One region of the Acidovorax sp. FW305-C-20-28 genome, then DNA from elsewhere that is predicted to be linked to it. Evidence: predicted binding sites of a transcription regulator. Region 1 holds the regulator's gene; the other holds the start of a gene.
What was found. Region 1 encodes sigma-54, which starts transcription at its own class of promoters, with help from an activator protein. Its sites were predicted from a motif close to TGGCANGNAANCTGCTTT; they were not measured.
Positions count from the first base shown of each region.

Region 2: a site for sigma-54 is predicted at 1,428-1,445, ahead of hmpA (NO-inducible flavohemoprotein). Genes of this name have one in related genera too.

Region 1 is NZ_JBYSYM010000004.1:31,014-35,071, forward strand. Features, by position in the region: gene AC3WOH_RS06600 (thiol:disulfide interchange protein DsbA/DsbL) at 1-319, shown strand, start outside; gene lptA (lipopolysaccharide transport periplasmic protein LptA) at 430-1,077, shown strand; gene lptB (LPS export ABC transporter ATP-binding protein) at 1,089-1,856, shown strand; gene AC3WOH_RS06615 (RNA polymerase factor sigma-54) at 1,920-3,521, shown strand; gene AC3WOH_RS06620 (VOC family protein) at 3,522-3,899, opposite strand; gene AC3WOH_RS06625 (hypothetical protein) at 3,902-4,058, opposite strand, start outside.
Region 2 is NZ_JBYSYM010000029.1:45,946-50,003, forward strand. Features, by position in the region: gene norR (nitric oxide reductase transcriptional regulator NorR) at 1-190, shown strand, start outside; gene hmpA (NO-inducible flavohemoprotein) at 198-1,388, opposite strand; gene AC3WOH_RS27020 (aminoglycoside adenylyltransferase family protein) at 1,611-2,405, shown strand; gene AC3WOH_RS27025 (LysR family transcriptional regulator) at 2,396-3,304, opposite strand; gene AC3WOH_RS27030 ((R)-mandelonitrile lyase) at 3,467-3,901, shown strand; gene AC3WOH_RS27035 (carboxymuconolactone decarboxylase family protein) at 3,945-4,058, shown strand, end outside.

The sequences.
Region 1 (4,058 bases):
GGGCAAGGTCGGCGAACTGCATGCCCGGGTCTTCCGCGCCATCCACGTCGAGAAGGTCAAGCTCGCCAAGGACGAGGAGATCATGGCCTGGATCGCCACGCAGGGCGTGGACGTGGCCAAGTTCAAGGAAATCTACAGCTCGTTCACGGTCTCCAACCAGGTGCGCCGTGCTTCGCAGCTGCAGGACGCCTACGGCGTGGAAGGCGTGCCCTCGATGGGTGTGGCCGGCCGCTACTACACCGACGGCACGATGGCGGGCAGCATGTCCGTGGTGCTGCAGGTGGTGGATCAACTGGCGGGTGTGGCGCGCAAGGCCTGACCCTGGCCTGGCGGGACGACCTCCTGCTGCCGACCCAAGCCCGCACATGCGGGCTTTTTTCATGGGGTGTCGCCACGGGTGGCTACAATGATCTGCAAGATTCGTGCCCTATGAACTACCGCATCCTCCCGACCCTCCTCCTCGCGGCCCTGGCTGTCGTCCAGACCGCGGCCCATGCCGAAAAGGCCGACCGCAACAAGCCCATGAACATCGAGGCCGACGCACTGCGCCACGATGAGCTCAAGCAGACCAGCGTGTTCACTGGCCGGGTGGTCATGACCAAGGGCACCATCGTGTTGCGCGGTGCGCGGCTCGACGTGCGCCAGGACGCGGACGGCTACCAGTTCGGCGTGGTCACCGCCGAGCCGGGCAAGCGCGCCTTCTTCCGCCAGAAGCGCGACACCCTGCCAGGCGCGCCCGACGAGTTCATCGAAGGCGAGAGCGAGGTCATCGAATACGACGGCCGCGCCGACAATGTGAAGTTCATCACCCGTGCGGAACTGCGGCGCTTCCGCGAATCCACGCTGACCGATGAGATCACCGGCCAGGTCATCGTCTACAACAACCTGACCGACGTGTTCACCGTGGATGCCAAGCCACGCAGCAGCACCAATGCCGCGGGCGACGCGCCCGCACCCGGTGGCCGCGTGCGCGCCATCCTGTCGCCCAAGGAAACCCCGGCCGGTGCCGCGGCACCGGCCGCACCGGCCTCCGGCACCACCCTGCGCCCCAGCAGCACCCTCGGCGGCGCCAAGTGAGCGAGGCTGCCGTGAACACCGTCGCCGCGTCCCCGGCGGAAAGCCGGCTGGAGGTGCACCACCTCGAAAAATCCTATGGCAGCCGCAAGGTCGTCAAGGACGTTTCGCTGGTCGTGCAAAAGGGCGAGGTCGTCGGGCTGCTCGGCCCCAACGGCGCGGGCAAGACCACCTCGTTCTACATGATCGTGGGCCTGGTGCGCAGCGATGCCGGCGATATCCGCATCGACGGCCATTCGGTGGCCCACATGCCCATCCACCGGCGCTCGCGCCTGGGCCTGTCCTACCTGCCGCAGGAAGCCTCGATCTTTCGCAAGCTCACGGTCGAGGAAAACGTGCGCGCCGTGCTCGAGCTGCAGCGCGGCGAGGACGGCCAGCCCCTGGCGCGTGCCGTGATCGAGGAGCGCCTCACGGCCCTGCTGACCGAGCTGCGCGTGGAGCACCTGCGTGCCTCGCCCGCACTGGCCCTGTCGGGCGGCGAGCGCCGCCGCGTGGAGATCGCCCGTGCGCTGGCCACGCAGCCGCGCTTCATCCTGCTGGACGAGCCGTTTGCCGGCATCGACCCCATCGCGGTGATCGAGATCCAGCGCATCATCGGCTTCCTGAAGGCACGCGGCATCGGCGTGCTCATCACCGACCACAACGTGCGTGAGACGCTGGGCATCTGCGACCACGCCTTCATCATCAGCGACGGCCACGTGCTGGCCCAGGGAACCCCGTCCGAGATCGTCGACAACGCCGAAGTGCGCCGGGTCTACCTGGGTGAACACTTCCGCATGTAGCCCCACGATGGAACGGACGCCCTTTGCCCACCCGCCTTCGCTGCAGTCCCGGAAGGACGCGCGATGAAGCCCGGCCTGTCGCTGCGCGTATCGCAGCACCTGGCGCTCACGCCGCAGCTGCAGCAATCGATCCGGCTGCTGCAGCTGTCCACGCTGGAGCTGGGCCAGGAGGTCGAGCAGATGCTCGACGAAAATCCGTTCCTCGAACGCAATGCCGACGAGGCGCCGCGCGAGGAGTTCGGCGTGGACACGGCCGATGCGCCGGCCCAGCCCGATGAGTACAGCTCCGACGATGCGGTCTACTCCAACGCCCCGGGCAGCAGCACGCCGAGCGAGTCCGTGGCCGACACGCCCCAGGGCGATGGGGAACTGGGCAGCAGCGCCAGCGACGAGCCCGACTGGAGCGGGGATGGCACAGTGGATGTGTCCCCCAACGATGCCGAGTGGGGCGGCGATGCGCCGGCCCGCAACCGCAACGATGGCGAAGGCGACGAGGCCGATGCCACCGAGCTGGCCCGCTCGCACGAATCGCTGACCGCCTTTCTGCACCGCCAGGCCCTGTCGCTGCGCCTGTCCGAGGTGGACAGCGCCGCACTGCGCTTCCTGATCGAATCGCTCAACGACGATGGCTACCTCGAAGAGCCCCTGGAAGAGCTGGCCATCGCCCTGGCCGGCCCCGACGATCTGGAGCAGATCGAGGAACTGGTGCACCGCTTCACCGTGGCCCTGCGCCTGCTGCAGAGCTTGGAGCCCGTGGGCGTGGGCGCCCGCAACCTGGGCGAATGCCTCACGCTGCAGCTCTCGGCCCTGGCGGCCGACGAGGACAGCGATGCCGACCCCGACACCGTGCAGACCGCGCTGCGCGTGTGCCAGCAGCCGCTGGAGATGCTGGCACGCCGCGACATCCGCCGCCTGACCCAGCTGTGCGGCGACGGCGAGGAGCGCACACGCGCCGCCATGGCCCTGATCGCCCGGCTGGAGCCGCGCCCGGGCCGCAAGTTCGTCGATGTGGAGCGCAACATCATCGTGCCCGACGTCATCGTGCGCAAGGCCGGGCGCGCCAACGGCCGCGACGGCCAGCACAATTTCATCGTGGCGCTGAACCCCGACGTGATGCCGCGCCTGCGCGTGCACGACATCTACGCCGGCGCCCTGCGCGGCCACAAGGGCGGCGAGGGCCACCAGGCCATGCAGCAGCGGCTGCAGGAGGCGCGCTGGTTCATCAAGAACATCCAGCAGCGCTTTGACACCATCCTGCGCGTCTCGCGCGCCATCGTGGAGCGGCAAAAGAGCTTCTTCACCCATGGCGAGCTGGCCATGCGCCCGCTGGTGCTGCGCGACATTGCCGACGAGCTGGGCCTGCACGAGTCCACCATCAGCCGGGTGACCACGGCCAAGTACATGGCCACGCCCATCGGCACCTACGAGCTCAAGTACTTCTTCGGCTCGGGCCTGGGTACGGAGACGGGCGGCAATGCATCGAGCACGGCCGTGCGTGCGCTCATCAAGCAGTTCGTCGCGGCCGAAAGCCCGGCCAAGCCGCTGTCGGACAGCCAGATCGCCGAGATGCTCAAGGAGCAGGGTATCGAATGCGCACGCCGCACCGTGGCCAAGTACCGCGAAGCGCTCAAGATCGCACCCGCCAACCTGCGCAAAGCGCTCTGATCAGGGCAGGTTGCGGAAGGCGCGGCTGGAGATGCTGACGGCATTGCCGTCCGGGTCCTTGGCATTGGCGAAGGCATAGCCCTTGGCCTGGTGCGTGGGTCCGAACTCCAGCCCCTGCGCCAGCGCCTGGGCCTTGAAGGCCTCCACTTCCGGCACATGGAAGCACAGCTTGACCCCTGCCTGCCCGAGCTTCACGCTTTTGGCCGCCTGGTGGATGAGGATGCCAGCCCCGCCACCGGGGGCGTGCAGCTCGATCAAGCCCTCCACCACCACCTCGCCCGTGGTCTCGAACCCGAAGTGCGCGCGGTAGAAGGCGGCGCTGCGCTGCATGTCGCGTGCATAGACCATCACGGTGCCGAGGACGGCAGGCAGAGCCATGGTCAGGGCGCCTTCGTCGCCGGCGCACGCCGCAGCGAGCGCAGCAATTCCAGAGCCTGGGCCGTGGGCTCCTGCGGTGCGCCGTTGACCAGCACCGTGAAGGTCACGCGCAGCTCGTTCATGCCCAGCACCCCCTGGGTCAGGTGCTTGTAGCCATCG
Region 2 (4,058 bases), on a different contig from region 1:
AGAGCCCGCCGTGCCGGCCGGCCAGCTGGGCCTGCGCGATGCGGTGGACCAGCTGGAGCGGCGCATGGTGCTCGATGCGCTGGCGCAGCACGGCCAGCAATGGGCGCCCGCTGCACGGGCCTTGCGCGTCGACCCCGCCAACCTGGCGCGCATGGCCAGGCGCCTGGGCATAGCGCGGGTGCCCTCCTGAGCGCGCCTTATTCCAGCGCCGAAGCCGGCCCGAAGAACTCGAAGCGCGACTGCGCATCGGGCACGCCCCAGTCGCGCAGGCCGCGGCGCACCTGCTGCATGAAGGGCTTGGGCCCAAGGAAATAGGCGTCCACGTCGCGCGTGCCGCCGGGCAGCCAGCGCTGCAGCAGGTCGAGGCCGAGGCGGCCCACGGCGTGCGGCAGGCCGGGCGCGCCCTGGGTCACCTCGTCGTAGCAGTAGTAGCGCTGCAGCAGCCCCGGGTGGCGCGCGGCGGCCGCGTCGATGTGCTCGCGAAAGGCGTGCACCGCGCCGTTGCGCGCGCAGTGGATGAAGGTCACCGGCCGCTCGGCGGCCAGCGCCTGTTCCAGCAGGGCCAGCGTGGGCGTGATGCCCACGCCGCCGCTGATCAGCACCACCGGGCGCTCGCCCTCGGCCAGCACGAAGCCGCCCGACGGGGGCAGCAGCTGCAGGGTGTAGCCCTCGTGCACCGCGTCGTGCAGGTGGTTCGATGCCACGCCACCGGGCTCGCGCTTGACGCTGATGCGGTAGCTCTGCCCATTGGGCACGGCAGACAGCGAGTAGTTGCGACGGATGTCCTTGCCCTCAACCACCAGGCACAGACCGATGTACTGGCCCGGCGCAAAGTCCATGAGCGCGCCGCCATCGGCCGGCACCAGATGGAAGGAGGTGATCTCCGCGCTCTCGCGCACCTTGCGCTGCACCGTGAAGGCGCGCTGCCCGCGCCAGCCACCGGGTGCTGCGGCCTGCGCGTCGTAGCGTGCGCGCTCGGCCCCGATCAGGATGTTGGCCAGTTGCCCGTAGGCGGCCGTCCAGGCGTCCATCACCGCGTCGGTCGCAACCTCGGCGCCCAGCACGTCGCGGATGGCGCGCAGCAGGCAGCGGCCGACGATGGGGTAGTGCTCGGGCAGCACCTGCAGCGCCACATGCTTGTTCACGATCTGCGTGGCCAGCGGGCCCATGGCTTCCAGGCGATCGATGTGCTTGGCGTACATCAGCACCCCATTGGCCAGCGCGCGCGGCTGGTCACCCTTGGCCTGGTGGGTCTCGTTGAAGAAGGGCCGCACCTCGGGGTGTTCGGCCAGCAGCATCTTGTAGAAGTAGGTCGTGAGCGCCTCGCCCCCTTGTTCGAGCAGGGGCACGGTGGAGGAGACGATGGCGCGTTGGGAGTCGGTGAGCATTGCAGGGGGCACAGGGGTCGAGTGGATGAGGCCCTGATCATTGCAACAGCCATGCCGGTCCCCAGGGCCTTTGCAATCAATGACTTGCGTCAATACAACGTCATAACGACTTCTCTTGAAAGAAAGTCTTTTTGACAGCCAAAAGTCAAAACGACTTGCATCCGTGGACCGTGAATCCCCTGCAGGCCCTGGGATTTCCCGCACTGAATCTATGCTCGCGGCATGCAAGCCACCCCCGACATCGCCCACCAACTCACCCAGGTACGCAGCTTGCTGGCACAGCACCTGGGTGATGGCCTGCTCGCCATCCACCTCTACGGTTCTGCGGTGGACGGTAGCCTCCAGCCGCGCAGCGACATCGACCTCATGGTGACCGTGGCCGCGCCGCTGGCCGAAGCTGTGCGGCAGGCGCTGATGCGCGAGCTGCTGGCCCACTCGGCTCCGCCCGGTAACCCCGGCGCACTGCGGGCGCTGGAGGTCACGGTGCTCGCGCTCGGAGAGGTGCAGCCCTGGCGCTACCCAGCGCGGCGCGAGATGCAGTTTGGCGAATGGCTGCGCGAGGACATCGTGGCCGGCCGCTTCGAGCCCGCCATGGCAGACCCCGACCTGGCCATCCTGCTCACCAAGCTGCGGCAGCACAGCCTGTCATTGCTGGGGCCGCCCGCCGTGGAACTGTTCGCCCCGGTGCCCGCCCGCGACTTCCGGCAGGCGCTGGCCGACACCATCGCGCAGTGGAATGCGCCACCCGACTGGCAAGGCGAAGAGGCTCCCATCCTGCTGGCGCTGGCGCGCATCTGGTACAGCGCCAGCACTGGCGCGATCGCCTCGAAGCACGCAGCCGCCGCCTGGGCGGCCGAGCGCATGCCGGTGGAGCACGCCGCCACCCTGCAGCGCGCGGCGCAGGCCTACCTGGTTGGTGAGGACGATGGGCTCGCCGCCATGCCCGGCGCGGTGGCCGCCACCATCCACTGGTGCAAGCAGCGCATCGCGCCGCTGGTTGCATCGGCTCAGGACTGAGCCGGACCTTCGCGCCAGCGCAGCGCCTCGATCACCAGGGCCAGCGCGGGCGCGATCTGCCGCCGGTTGGCGTAGTACAGGTGGTAGGGCGAGAAGCTCGGCCACCAGTCCTGCAGCACCGGTACCAGCCGGCCCTGCTCGGCATGCGGCTGCACCAGCTCCAGGGGCACGTAGCAGAAGCCCAGGCCGTCAAGCGCGGCCTGCAGCATCAGCGGCGTGGTGTTGAACACGGTTTGCCCCTGCACGCGCACGGCCAGGCTCTGCCCATCTTTCTCGAAGTCCCAGGCATACAGGCCGCCGTGGGTGGGCAGGCGCAGGTTCACGCACTGGTGGCCGGTCAGGTCGTGCGGGGTGGCAGGCAGCGCCCTGCCTGCCAGGTAGGCCGGCGATGCGGCCACCGCCATGCGCAGCGGGGGACCGATGCGCACGGCTACCATGTCCTTGTCCACCCGGTCGCCCACGCGCACGCCGGCATCGAAGCGCTGCGAGGCGATGTCGGTGAAGGCGTAGTCCACGCTGAACTCGATGCGGATGTCGGGGTACTCCTTGAGCAGCGGGCGCAGGCGCGGCCAGAGCACGGTGGCGATGGCATGGTCGTGCGCGGTGATGCGCACGGTGCCCGCCGGCTTGTCGCGCAGGGCACTGAGCGCGCCCAGCTCGGCCTCGATCTCCTGCAGGCGCGGTGCCAGCGTGGCCAGCAGGCGGGCCCCGGCCTCGGTGGTGGAAACGCTGCGCGTGGTGCGGGTGAGCAGGCGCACGCCCAGGCGCGCCTCCAGCGCCAGCATGGCGTGGCTCAGGGCCGAGCGCGACAGGCCCAGCTGCGCCGCGGCCCGGGTGAAGCTGCGCTCGCGCGCCACCACGACAAAGGCCTGCAGGTCGTTGAGGTTTTCTCGGGACATTGGTGAACCCATTGCACAGGTGTGTGCCGATTTTCCCATCTTCTCAACCAAAGCAGCGCTGCCTACAGTTGCTGCACCACCCTGCTTCCTCCCCAATCTTCCATGCACACCACCCTCATGCAAACCGCCGTGGCACTGGCCGTGGCCCAGGCCGGCAGCGCCATGGCCGCGGACAGCACGGCTGCGGCAACCAGCGCCCAGCAGATCACGCGCGCAGGCACCCAGGCTTCGGCCGCGGGGCCCGAGACCTTCTTCACCGGCCGCGTGCGGGTCGATCCCGTCTGGCCCGCCGACAAAGGCATCAGCGCCTCGGGCGCCCACGTCACCTTCGAGCCCGGGGCCCGCTCCGCCTGGCACACGCACCCCGCAGGCCAGCGGCTGGTGGTGGTGTCGGGTGTGGGCCGCACCCAGCAGTGGGGCCAGCCGGTGCAGGAGATCCGCCCCGGCGACGTGGTCTGGTGCCCGCCAGGGGTCAAGCACTGGCATGGCGCCGCACCCGGCACCGCCATGACCCACCTGGCCGTGACCGGCACGGTGGATGGCAAGAACGTTGAATGGATGGAGAAAGTCAGCGATGAACAGTACAACGCACGTTGAACGCCGAACCGCCATGGCCGCTGGCCTGGTGGCGGCACTGTCGATGGCGGCGGCCCCGGCTTTGGCTGCGGATGCCCCACCCGCGGCAGACAGCCCCCTCACGCCGCGCCAGCAGGCCATCGTGCCCATTGCGGCGTTTGCGGCGGCGGGCGACATC